Regions from separate parts of the Methylobacter arcticus genome, predicted to be linked through region 2. Evidence: predicted binding sites of a transcription regulator. Region 2 holds the regulator's gene; the other holds the start of a gene.

Region 1 (6,240 bases), 1.8 Mb from region 2:
TCCAGGCTTGATTATCGCTGCTCATGGTGCATCCTTTATAAATTGATTTCCAAGCCGTCGTAGGACACTTCAATGCCGGCGGCATCGAGTATTTTACGTTGTTCGGAATCGTCGTCTAAGATAGGGTTGGTGTTGTTGATGTGGATCAATATCTTGCGGGCTTTTGCAACCCCGTTCAGGACTTCTATCATGCCGCCTGCACCGGATTGAGGCAAGTGGCCGATTTCGCGGGCTTTTTTGTGGCTGATATTCTGCGTACACATTTCGTCATCGGTCCAGAAGGTGCCGTCTACCAGTATACAATCGACGGCTTGCATGGCTGCCATCACATGCGGTTCAATTTCGCCCAAGCCGGGGGAATAAAACACCTTTTTGCCGGTAGAAATTTGTTCGATGATGACGCCGATATTGTCGCCGTCATGGGGATCATGTCGATGCGGAGAATAGGGCGGTGCCTTGCTTTTTAAGGCTTGGGTATAAAAACGCAAATCATCGATGCCGGGAATAGTAAAACTGCTGCCGTCGAAAGGAATCGGGTGATGGTTGACGGTGCAGTAATCTGCCAGCATGTTAAATAAGGGAAAGCCGGTGGTCAGGTCTTGCTTGACCATTTCCGTGCAGTAAACGTCCAGCGGTTTGCCTTCTCTGAGCATCAGCATGCCAGTGGTATGGTCGATCTGACTGTCGATCAACAGGATCGCTTTAATGCCGGTATCGCGAACGCCTTCTTTAGGCTGGATGGCGGGAAAGGCTTCCAGTTGGGCACGAATGTCGGGGGAGGTATTAAACAGCAGCCAGTTTTTGTTGTCAGTACTTACCGCAATGGATGACTGAGTACGGGCTGTGCCGTTCATTTCTTTGTGTCGCAAGCGGTGGCAATTATGGCAGTTGCAGTTCCATTGAGGAAAACCGCCGCCTGCACCTGAACCGAGAACTCTGATCTTCATAGTTTGGAAGGTAGCTTAAATAGGGGGATAAAATTTAAATGATACGGGAATAAAGGTCGTCAGGCAAAAAAAAGGGGCTCTTGATGAGCCCCTTTTTGATCCAAATCGAATTAACGATTGTAGATATACATTGTTACTTCAAAACCGAAACGCAGGTCTGTATAGCTTGGTGTTTCCCATTTCATTGTGAACCTCCAGAAGTGTTTAAATTATTATGCTAGCTTGATCAAGTAAGCTGAATTGAAGTATACGATGAACTATTTTTTTACGCAACTTTTGACATCGACGAAAGCCGACAAACCTTATCTTTTCTACAGTTCATGTACTGTTTGACGGTAATTCCGAGATAATTAATTAATGGTAACTAGTTAAAACTACAGGATATTTAGAGTAGCTGTGAAAGATGTTTTTTTTAGCCGTAAGGGAGTATTATCTTATTTCATCTTTAAAATAATAATACACATATAAAAATATGAGGAGGGGGCATGGGTGAAGTTACTGAGCTGTGGTTGGTTATGTTAATAGTTGCTGCGGCGGCGTTCGCGCCGCTGGGCTATTTTATTTACAAGTTTACGAAAGCAGGCGACAAACCATTCGGTGAGATTGAGCCGCATGGCGATAGTCCGTCGGTGGTGAACGATTTTGCAGAAAAAACGATTAGATTTGTTCAAGGGTTATTTACTAAAAAATAAAAATATGTTCTTGATGAGCTTTCCAGGTGATGTTAGTTGCCTGGAAACTTCTCATTTTAAAAGGTAAGTTTTAAAGCCTACGCTCATCGCCAATCGCTCCTTACCTACGCAGCAAGTTTATCAACCGCTGCACGTTGGGCAGTCAGGATTTTTTCGCAGTTTCATCGTATTCCATTCCATCGTTAATCCATCCAGCAGCAATAACCGTCCGGTTAACGCTTCGCCGATATTCATTATCAGCTTCATTGCTTCCAGCGCCTGAATGCTGCCGACTATGCCGGTGATTGGCGCTATAACTCCGTTGGTGGCGCAGTTTTGCAATTCTTCGCCGCCACTGTTGTACAGACAGTTGTAGCACGGACTGTCGTTTTTTCCTGGCGTGAACACAGTCACCTGACCTTCAAAGCGAATTGCTGCGCCTGATACCAGTGGCGTTTGCTGTTTGACGCAGGCGCTATTGATCGCAAAGCGCGTAGAGAAATTGTCGCTACAGTCCAAAACCACGTCCGCTTGTCTCACTTCGAAATCAAGCTGTTCACCATCCAGTCTTTGTTTCATGGCTCTTACCTTGACTTCTGGATTTAGTTTATTAAGCGTTTGGCGGGTTGAAATTACTTTATCAGTCCCAATATCTGGCGTGTGATGAGCAATCTGCCTTTGCAAATTGGATAAGTCTACGACGTCATTATCATAAATAGTGATAGTGCCGATGCCCGCCGCAGCAAGATAGATAGCGGCAGGGGAGCCGAGTCCGCCCGCACCGATAATCAGTACGTTGGCAGCGAGAAGTTTTTGTTGTCCCTCAATATCGATTTGAGGAAGCATGATTTGACGGCTATAACGCAGTAGTTGGTTGTCATTCATAAGTCATATTGTTGCTGTATTGTGAGCAGAGATGATGCCAAAGAACGGGGTAGACTGCAAAAACTGATTATTGTTGGCACTCATTGCTGGTGAGTGCTAAAATTTAAATCTGAATTTAACCTTTAATTTTAATGTTAGGAGATATTGATGAAAATACGTCCGTTACACGATAGAGTCATAGTCAAACGTGTTGATGAAGAAACAACAACTGCCGGCGGTATTTTATTGCCAGGTTCTGCTGCCGAAAAACCAAGCCAAGGCGTTATTTTGGCGGTAGGTAATGGCAAGCAACTGGACAATGGCACCGTGCGCGCTCTTGAAGTTAAAGTTGGCGATAAAGTGTTGTTTGGCAAGTATTCCGGCAACGAAGTTAAAGTTGACGGCGACGACCTCATCGTTATGCGTGAAGAAGACATCATGGGCGTTTTAGGTTAGACCTAGACGCTGTAATCATAATCAAATACAACATAGTTAGGAATAAAAATGGCAGCAAAAGACGTATTATTCGGTGATGACGCTCGTGTCCGTATGGCGCGCGGCGTAAATATTTTAGCAAACGCAGTCAAGGTAACTTTAGGTCCTAAAGGCCGTAATGCGATTTTGGACAAAAGTTTCGGCGCTCCAACCATCACTAAAGACGGTGTATCGGTTGCAAAAGAAATCGAATTAAAAGACAAATTCGAAAACATGGGCGCACAAATGGTTAAAGAAGTGGCTTCACAAACTTCTGATGTGGCCGGCGACGGTACAACTACAGCAACCGTATTGGCGCAATCTATCGTCAATGAAGGTTTAAAAGCTGTTGCTGCTGGCATGAATCCTATGGATTTAAAGCGCGGCATTGATTTGGCCGTCATTAAAGCCGTTGAAGCGATTGTTGCCTCCGCAACTCCTTGCACCGATAACAAAGCGATTGCCCAAGTAGGCACTATCTCTGCAAACTCCGATGAGTCTGTTGGCAAAATCATTGCGGAAGCAATGGAAAAAGTCGGCAAAGAAGGTGTTATCACTGTTGAAGAAGGCACAGGCCTGGACAACCAATTAGACGTAGTGGAAGGGATGCAGTTTGACCGTGGCTACTTGTCACCTTATTTCATCAACAAACAAGAAAATATGAGCGTCGAATTAGACGATCCATTGATTCTTATTTTTGACAAAAAAATCTCCAATATTCGCGACATGCTCCCCATTTTGGAAGCCGTTGCTAAAGCCGGTCGTCCTTTATTGATCGTCGCTGAAGATGTTGAAGGCGAAGCCCTAGCAACTTTAGTTGTTAACACTATTCGCGGCATCGTTAAAGTTGCCGCGGTTAAAGCACCTGGTTTCGGCGATCGTCGTAAAGCCATGTTGGAAGACATTGCTGTATTGACTGGCGGTACTGTTATTTCAGAAGAAGTCGGTTTGAGCCTGGAAAAAGCTGAATTAGAGCAATTGGGTACCGCTAAAAAAGTACAAATCACCAAAGAAAACACCACTATCATTGATGGTGCGGGTTCTGAAGAGCAAATCAAAAACCGTGTTGCACAAATTCGTGCACAAGCAGACGATGCAACCTCAGACTATGACAAAGAAAAATTGCAAGAGCGTCTGGCTAAATTAGCGGGCGGTGTTGCTGTCATTAAAGTGGGTGCTGCAACTGAAATTGAAATGAAAGAAAAGAAAGCTCGCGTAGAAGATGCATTGCATTCAACACGCGCAGCGGTTGAAGAAGGCGTTGTTGCTGGCGGTGGTTCAGCTCTGGTTCGCGCTATTTCAGCCCTTGATAAACTGGAAGGCATTAACCACGACCAAACAGTCGGTATCAACATTCTGCGTCGTGCGATGGAAGAGCCTCTGCGTCAAATCGTTGCTAACGCTGGCGATGAGCCTTCAGTTGTGTTCAATGAAGTGCAAAAAGGCACGGGTAACTTCGGTTACAATGCGGCAACCGGCCAATACGGCGATATGATCGAAATGGGTATTTTAGATCCTGCGAAAGTAACCCGTACTGCGTTGCAAAACGCAGCTTCTGTTGCCGGCTTGATGCTGACTACCGAAGTGATGATTGCTGATGCACCTAGTGATGATAAAGGCGGTCACGGCATGCCTGATATGGGCGGCATGGGCGGTATGGGTGGCATGGGCGGCATGATGTAATTGTGTTGTCTTAAAGCCCTGTTGCTTTAAGTGAAATAAAAGCCCCGGTTGTTTTTGAAGCAGCCGGGGCTTTTTTTATTTCAGAAGTTGATGCTTGGGGGATTAATTGCCGAAACATAGGCGTCGGCGTAAGCCGATTAATAAATCACTGATGTTAGGTGCCGACTACAAACTATCAATGACTTATAGTTATTTTTTGCTGTGTAAGTTATTGGTTTTTGGTTTGCCTGCGTAACATCAGTAAATCACCAAAAACACAAAAATAGCCATGTAAAAGCGTCATGTTAAAAAATCGTATGATGCTCACGCGCCCGGTCATCAAACGGGATAAATTAGCGTCAAACATTAGCGTTTATCATTAAATAAGGGCTCAATTAAACCGGCTAACTTGGAGAATAAAAATTAGACAAGGTGGTGTTAGCCGGTAAACTGCATAAACCCGATACAAAGAATACGCGGTTATTTCGGGATTCGCGTAGGTAACATTTTTCATAAGGCGTGCTTTTGCACTATCCATAAGGAGAATTATCATGGCACAAGAAAAAAATTATTTAAAAGATCCGTTCGCCAATGCCGTTTCTGAAATTCTCAAAGGCATTGATCGCGATGTGGAACGGGGTGAGGATGCTCTGATGTTGGGACTTGGCATAGTCATGCTGTCTTCCACTTTTGCGCCGGTGGCGCCGCCGAGTATTCTTTTGCCTCTGGTAGCGCTTACTTTTGCTATTTCTGCCGGTTTTGCGCGGAAGAATTATCACAACATGGAACGAAAGTTCCTGCAATCAATGGCGCAGCTGGAAGGCCATGATAAAGCCATCCTGCTCCCGATTGCCGCTGTTTTTTCCGAATATCCTATGCACACTTTGGCGGAGTCGTTTAATCCGTTAAAAAACCTGAAACGAACCTGGAAAAGTGCGCTGGGCGGTCTATTGATTAATCCACTATGGATGCCTATTTTTTATGTGATGGGCATGCAAATCATCGAAGAAAAAAACCTGGGTATTTTGAACCGTGCCATTCTCGGTGTGGAGCAGAAAATTTGTTCTTTGCCTTCTGTCGTTTAGTGGTGCTGGAGTCGCATCAACTCAACGTGCCGTACTTTATATATAGGCACGATGTGTCGAGTTTAAAAAATTGTTAATGACCCACGCCGCATAATCTCGTAAAATTACCCACAGTTTTGTTTTTTTACAACGGGATGAGTCCTTAAGGGGTCATCCCGTTTTGCACATTTGAGGTGACGTGTTTGACTAGGTCTGCTTTATTGCTTTTGGAAGATGGAACGGTTTTTAACGGTGTAGCCATAGGTGCAGACGGCTGTTCCGTGGGTGAAGTCGTTTTTAATACGGCTATGACCGGGTATCAGGAAATTCTCAGTGATCCATCTTATGCCCGGCAAATTGTCACATTAACCTATCCTCATATTGGTAATGTCGGGACAACTAGCGAAGATGATGAGTCTGTCGGCGTTTTTGCCAGTGGTTTGGTGATTAGAGATCTGCCGTTGTTGGCCAGCAACTGGCGTAGCGAAAAATCTTTACAGCAATATTTAATGGATAATGATGTCGTCGCCATTGCCGATATTGATACCCGTCAATTAA
Region 2 (6,240 bases):
GCCAAGCAGTTCCGGGGCAAGGTAGCGTTTAACAGCCTGATAAGGATCGGCTGCGGTTATGCCTGCCTGAAAAATGCTGACGGCATCTTGTCTCATTAATGCCGGATCGGGTAAAGGACTCATATCAGATTCTGTTGCTGTTTATGCCATGTCTTTAGCTAGCGCAAAGATATTTTCGGCATCGAAAACCTGCTTGTTGTCGTCAAATAGTTTTGCGATACAGGCGCGGTGTAAGGCCAGTTTTAGTGAGCCGAAACCGATAGCGCCCCAGATGATTTTGCCGTTGCGCAGGTTGCCTTTGTCCATCACATCAGTGCCGCCGATGCCAAGAGGTGGAGTGGCGTTGGCATCGGCTATCATTTCGATATGGGGGTTATGCTGCCATTGGTCTGTCGAAAGAAGCTCTACGCCAGCGGCGCCGGTTGCAAAAACGATGTTTGCATGTTCAATGGCTTTGGCTCTTGCATCATTATCGAATGCTTCAACAGGAGTCAGGTTTACGCCAAAGCGTGCTTTCATGTTGTCGCAGGCGAGTGCGACACGCTCCATTTTACGACCGGTTATGGAAACATCCGCACCTTCCATAGCCAACATCGCCGCAGCACGTTGTCCTACCGGGCCTGTACCTGCCAGTACCACCGCTTTTTTTCCGGCCAGGGTTCCACTGGTTGCAAGTTTGGCAACAGCGGCGGCGGCTGTGGTGTTGCTGCCGTTACTGTCGAGCATGACGGAAACCTGAAAGCCGGGGAAAAAGTGTTTTTGCACAGCAATAAATAATGCTTGACCGGCAATCATGTCGCTGCCGCCGACAAAAATGGCCGTATTTTTCTTGTCCTTGGGCGCACGAGTAAATATGGTGCCTTCTACCAGAGCCGTGATGTTTTCAGGCGTCAATCCTCCATGCCCGATGACATGATCTGCACCGCCATCATAGGCTACAACCGTATCGAAAACTGAAGGGTGAGTGTCTGTATCGAATTGGAATAACAGTTTTTTCATTAACTTGCCCGTAATAGGTTGGTCTGGTGTGCGTGAATACGATTATTAAACCGGCTTATTATACTCGATAAACAAAACACTGCCTTATTTAGCCCGATTCCCGCTTAGACGCCGCTTGCAATCTGATGCGCGTTTTTTTGATATGCTTGCTAGGAGAGGCTTATCTTCGTTATTATCTGTAAAAAAGGAATTATGTTGTGGTTGTTAGGTGTGATCAGTACATCGCGAGACTGTTTCTGCTTAAGCTATTGGGATGAGTGGAATGCAGTTGTTGGGAATGGGGGTTCGTTGCAATATTTTCAGGTTATCTTGCTAGCTTTATCGAAAAAAAATTATAAAAATTAAAGGAAAAACAGATGAAAACACCCGTTCACATTGCTGTAACAGGCGCCGCAGGACAAATTAGTTATTCTTTGCTGTTTCGATTAGCTGCTGGTGCGTTGTTAGGCCCTGACCAGCCGGTTGTCTTGCATCTGCTTGAAATAACCCCGGCAATGAATGCCTTGCAAGGCGTAGTCATGGAGTTAAAAGATTGCGCTTTCCCTTTACTGCATCGCATTGAAGTCACAGACGATCCCAAAGTGGCCTTCAAAAATGTCGATTATGCCTTTTTGGTTGGCGCAAGGCCAAGAGGAACGGGCATGGAGCGCAAAGATTTATTGGAAGTGAATGCAGAAATTTTTGCGGTTCAAGGTAAAGCCTTGAATGAAGTCGCAAACAGAAAGATAAAGGTCTTGGTCACCGGTAATCCAGCCAACACCAATGCTCTGATTGCGTTGAATAATGCGCCGGACTTGAAGGCGGAAAATTTTTCTGCAATGTCGAGATTGGATCATAATCGAGCGTTAAGCCAATTAGCGGAGAAATGCGGTGTTTTACCGGCTGATGTAAAAAACATGACTGTCTGGGGTAATCACTCGACTACGCAGTATCCTGATATTCATCATGCTAGGGTCAAAGGGCAGAATGCCTTGTCTTTGGTTGATAATGATTGGTATGTCAATGAGTTTATTCCTATCGTTCAGCAGCGTGGGGCAGAAATTATTAAGGCAAGGGGACAATCCAGCGCTGCATCGGCTGCAAATGCAGCGATAGGCCAGATGAAAACGTGGGCTTTGGGTACCGAGCCAGGCGACTGGGTGAGCATGGGGGTAGTATCGGACGGCAATTATGGCATTGAATCCGGGTTGGTTTATTCTTTCCCGGTAACGGTAGTTAACGGCGAGTTTACTATAGTAAGAGGTCTGGATATTAACGAGTTTAGCCTGCACAGAATGCGGATTAGTGAAGCTGAATTAAAAGAAGAAAGAGACGCGGTGAAGCATTTGTTGAGATAAAAGGATGGCTTAACTCTCTATGTTGAAAGCTATGTTGTCATTTCTAATGGCCTGTAATGGAGTAGCGCTGCCGGTTTTTTAGGTTTATTGACAATAGCCCGGTGAGCTGATACTTTGCCTCGCTGGCACTCGTCTTAATGGAGTGCTAAATTTAGTCGCAGAGGTTAGTGTGGGTAATCAGGTTTTAAATGCGCGATCGCTACAGCTATTGAAAGCGTTGGTCGAGCGTTATATTAGTGATGGCCAGCCGGTGGGTTCACGGGCGTTAGCAAAAGATTTGGGTGTAAAGTTAAGTCCGGCAACGATTCGCAATGTCATGGCCGATCTGGAAGATCTGGGGTTGTTGCATTCGCCGCATACGTCGGCGGGACGGGTGCCTACGGTTAGCGGTTATCGCTTGTTTGTCGATACCTTGTTGACGGTTAAACCGTTGGAAGCGAAAGATTTAACCCGGTTGTATCAAGGCTTGTCGGTAAGTGATGACAACAGTGATATGATCGGCGTCGCGTCGCGTCTACTGTCAGAATTAACGCAGATGGCCGGGGTGGTGACTCTGCCCAAAAGAGAGCGGGTGTGTTTGCGGCATATCGAGTTCTTGTCTTTATCTAATACCCGTGTGTTGGTCATTTTTGTGACCAATGAGCAGGAAGTTCATAATAAAATCATTCATACCTCTAAAGTATTTAGTCCTGCCGAATTACAGCAGGCAGCCAATTATTTAAATTCAATTTATTCCGGTCGCAGTTTGGATGCGGTGCGTAAAGCGGTTTTAAACGAGTTGCAGGAAGATCAGGAACGCATGACAAAGCTGTCTGGAACAGATTTGCATTTACCCGAAGGGTGTCGGGCAGGAAAGCCTGACATGAATAAAGGCCTGTTGGATGCAGTCAAGATGGCACAACTGGCTTTCGATCAGGACAATGACAAGGACAAAGACGATTATGTGCTGACCGGCGAAACCAATTTGATGGGTTTTTCCGAGTTATCCGATATGGATAGACTAAAACAACTGTTTGAAGCGTTTAGTCAAAAGCAGGGCGTGATCCATTTGCTGGATCAGTGTATGAAAGCCGATGGCGTGCAAATCTTTATTGGCGAAGAATCCGGCTATCGGGCTTTTGATCATTGTAGCCTAGTGACGTCATCGTATTCGGTCGATGATCAAGTAGTCGGAGTGCTGGGCGTTATCGGGCCGACGCGTATGGCCTACGAGAAAATCATCCCTTTTGTCGATGTGACGGCAAAATTGTTGGGTGCCGCCTTGAATCCAAAATCAAAGGCCCCACTATAAATAACATCTGTTTTTGTGCCGTGTGGCATGGATATTAATTTCAATGTTAAGGAGCTATAAATAATGAGTACTGATCAGGAAGCGCCTGAATCTCAGGTTGAAACTGAAAGCGAAACGGTTGCAGAGCCGCATACTGAGTTAACCGAACATGAGTTTACGGTTGACGAGTTAAAGCAGGCCTTGGCCCAAGCTGAGCAAAAAGCCCAGGAAAACTGGGACAAAGCGGTTCGTATACAGGCGGAAATGGAAAACCTGAAAAGAAGAACCCAAAAGGATCTGGAAGATGCGCATAAATTTGCTTTAACCGGCTTTGCCAAAGAGTTATTGTCGGTATTAGATAGCTTGGTGTTGGGCTTGCAGGCTGCAACCGGCGATAGCGAAGACGTGAAAAAGTTCCGTGAAGGCAGCGAATTAACGATTAAACAGTTCGAATCAGCCTTTGCAAAATTCAAAATTGAAGCGATTGATCCGATCGGTCAGCCGTTTAATGCCGAACTGCATCAGGCCATGGCGATGCAGGTCGTCGAAGACGCGGAGCCGAATACGGTGGTTAACGTTTTCCAAAAAGGTTATGTGTTAAACGGGCGCTTGCTTCGCCCCGCCATGGTTTTGGTTGCCAAAGCGGCCGAAAAAAAGCCGACGGATAGTCCTAGCATTGATGAGCAGGCTTGAAATCAAATAAAGCAACCTCATATTTGTAACAACTTTTACTTTTTAAATATATTCAAGTCTGGAGAACTCAATGGCTAAAATAATCGGCATAGATTTAGGAACAACAAACTCGTGTGTTGCAGTATTGGAAAACGGCGTAGCAAGAGTAATTGAAAACAGCGAAGGTGCACGTACTACACCTTCCATTATCGCTTTTACCAGCGACGATGAAGTATTGGTTGGACAGTCGGCAAAACGTCAGGCGGTTACCAATCCAAAAAATACCGTATTTGCGATTAAGCGTTTGATCGGTCGTCGTTTTAAAGACGATGTTGTACAAAAAGACATCAAAATGGTGCCTTATAAAATCGTCGAAGCTGAAAATGGCGATGCGTGGGTTGAAGTCCACGGCAAAAAAATGGCGTCTCCCGAGATTTCAGCGCGTATTTTGATGAAGCTGAAAAAAGACGCTGAAGCTTATTTAGGCGAAGAAGTCACCGAAGCGGTTATTACCGTACCGGCTTATTTTAACGACTCACAACGCCAGGCCACTAAAGATGCCGGTCGTATTGCCGGTCTTGAAGTTAAACGTATTATCAATGAGCCGACTGCGTCTGCACTGGCTTTTGGTATGGATAAGCCTAAAGGCGACACCAAAATTGCGGTGTATGATCTGGGCGGCGGTACCTTTGATATTTCCATTATTGAAATTGCCGAGATAGAAGGCGAGCATCAGTTCGAAGTGCTATCGACTAACGGCGATACCTTCCTGGGCGGTGAAGATTTCGACTCAAGAATCATTGAATTTTTGGCCTCGGAATTCAAAAAAGAAAGCGGCGTTGATGTGCATAACGATCCATTAGCCTTGCAACGCTTGAAAGAAGCGGCGGAAAAAGCCAAGATCGAATTGTCTTCAAGCCAACAAACCGACGTGAATCTGCCTTACATTACCGCAGACGCGTCAGGTCCCAAGCATTTGAATGTTAAATTGACCCGCGCCAAATTGGAATCGCTGGTTGAAGAGCTGATTAACCGCACTAAAGGCCCTTGCGAAATGGCGCTGAAAGACGCGAAGTTAAAGGCGTCGGATATTAATGACGTGATTTTGGTAGGCGGTCAAACCCGTATGCCGAAAGTTCAGGAAATGGTAAAAGCCATTTTCGGCAAAGAGCCGCGCAAAGACGTTAACCCTGACGAAGCGGTTGCTTTAGGCGCGGCGATCCAGGCGGGTGTTTTGGCCGGCGACGTTAAAGATGTGTTGCTTCTCGATGTTATCCCGTTATCGCTGGGTATCGAGACGATGGGCGGTGTCATGACCAAGCTGATTGAGAAAAACACTACGATCCCAACCAATGCATCGCAGGTTTTTTCTACCGCAGATGACAACCAAACGGCAGTGACCGTTCATGTATTGCAAGGTGAGCGCGAAGTCGCAGCGGCAAATAAATCGCTGGGGCGTTTTGATCTGGCCGATATTCCGCCTGCGTCGCGCGGCGTTCCGCAAATTGAAGTCGCATTCGACATTGATGCTAACGGTATTTTGAATGTGTCAGCCAAAGACAAGGCGACCGGAAAAAAACAATCCATCGTGATTAAAGCTTCCAGCGGTTTGTCCGATGAGGAAGTTGATCGCATGGTTAAAGATGCCGAAGCCCATGCCGATGAAGATCGCAAATTAACTGAATTGGTTCACGCTCGCAACCATGCGGACGGTATGATTCATGCGACTGAAAAATCACTGAAAGAATTGGGTGATCAAGTAGCCGATGATGAAAAAACCGGCATCGAACATGCGATTGAAGCATTGAAAACTGCGGCTAAAGGCGATGATAAAGCGGAAATCGAAGCCAAAACCAATGACTTAACCGAGTTATCAGGTAAGCTGGCTGAACGCGTTTACGCACAAAAATCGGCATCGGAAGAACACGCGTCCGGTGCTCATGCTTCTTCAGAGCATGCTGC

Evidence for each region. Region 2 encodes HrcA, which represses chaperone genes, less so after heat shock. Its sites were predicted from a motif close to TNTTAGCACTCNNNNNNNNNGAGTGCTAANA; they were not measured.
Region 1: ABXJ76_RS14465 (co-chaperone GroES) is a predicted target of HrcA. The motif match lies at 2,575-2,605, and genes of this name have one in related genera.

The regions. Positions count from the first base shown of each region.
Region 1 is NZ_CP159583.1:3,046,970-3,053,209, reverse strand. It holds gene pqqC (pyrroloquinoline-quinone synthase PqqC) at 1-25, opposite strand, end outside; gene pqqB (pyrroloquinoline quinone biosynthesis protein PqqB) at 36-947, opposite strand; gene pqqA (pyrroloquinoline quinone precursor peptide PqqA) at 1,058-1,132, opposite strand; gene ABXJ76_RS14475 (hypothetical protein) at 1,433-1,639, shown strand; gene ABXJ76_RS14470 (HesA/MoeB/ThiF family protein) at 1,760-2,503, opposite strand; gene ABXJ76_RS14465 (co-chaperone GroES) at 2,651-2,938, shown strand; gene groL (chaperonin GroEL) at 2,987-4,639, shown strand; gene ABXJ76_RS14455 (hypothetical protein) at 5,170-5,703, shown strand; gene carA (glutamine-hydrolyzing carbamoyl-phosphate synthase small subunit) at 5,886-6,240, shown strand, end outside.
Region 2 is NZ_CP159583.1:881,274-887,513, forward strand. It holds gene ABXJ76_RS04275 (glycerate kinase type-2 family protein) at 1-123, opposite strand, end outside; gene ABXJ76_RS04280 (NADP-dependent methylenetetrahydromethanopterin/methylenetetrahydrofolate dehydrogenase) at 142-999, opposite strand; gene ABXJ76_RS04285 (malate dehydrogenase) at 1,356-2,336, shown strand; gene hrcA (heat-inducible transcriptional repressor HrcA) at 2,506-3,627, shown strand; gene grpE (nucleotide exchange factor GrpE) at 3,691-4,299, shown strand; gene dnaK (molecular chaperone DnaK) at 4,370-6,240, shown strand, end outside.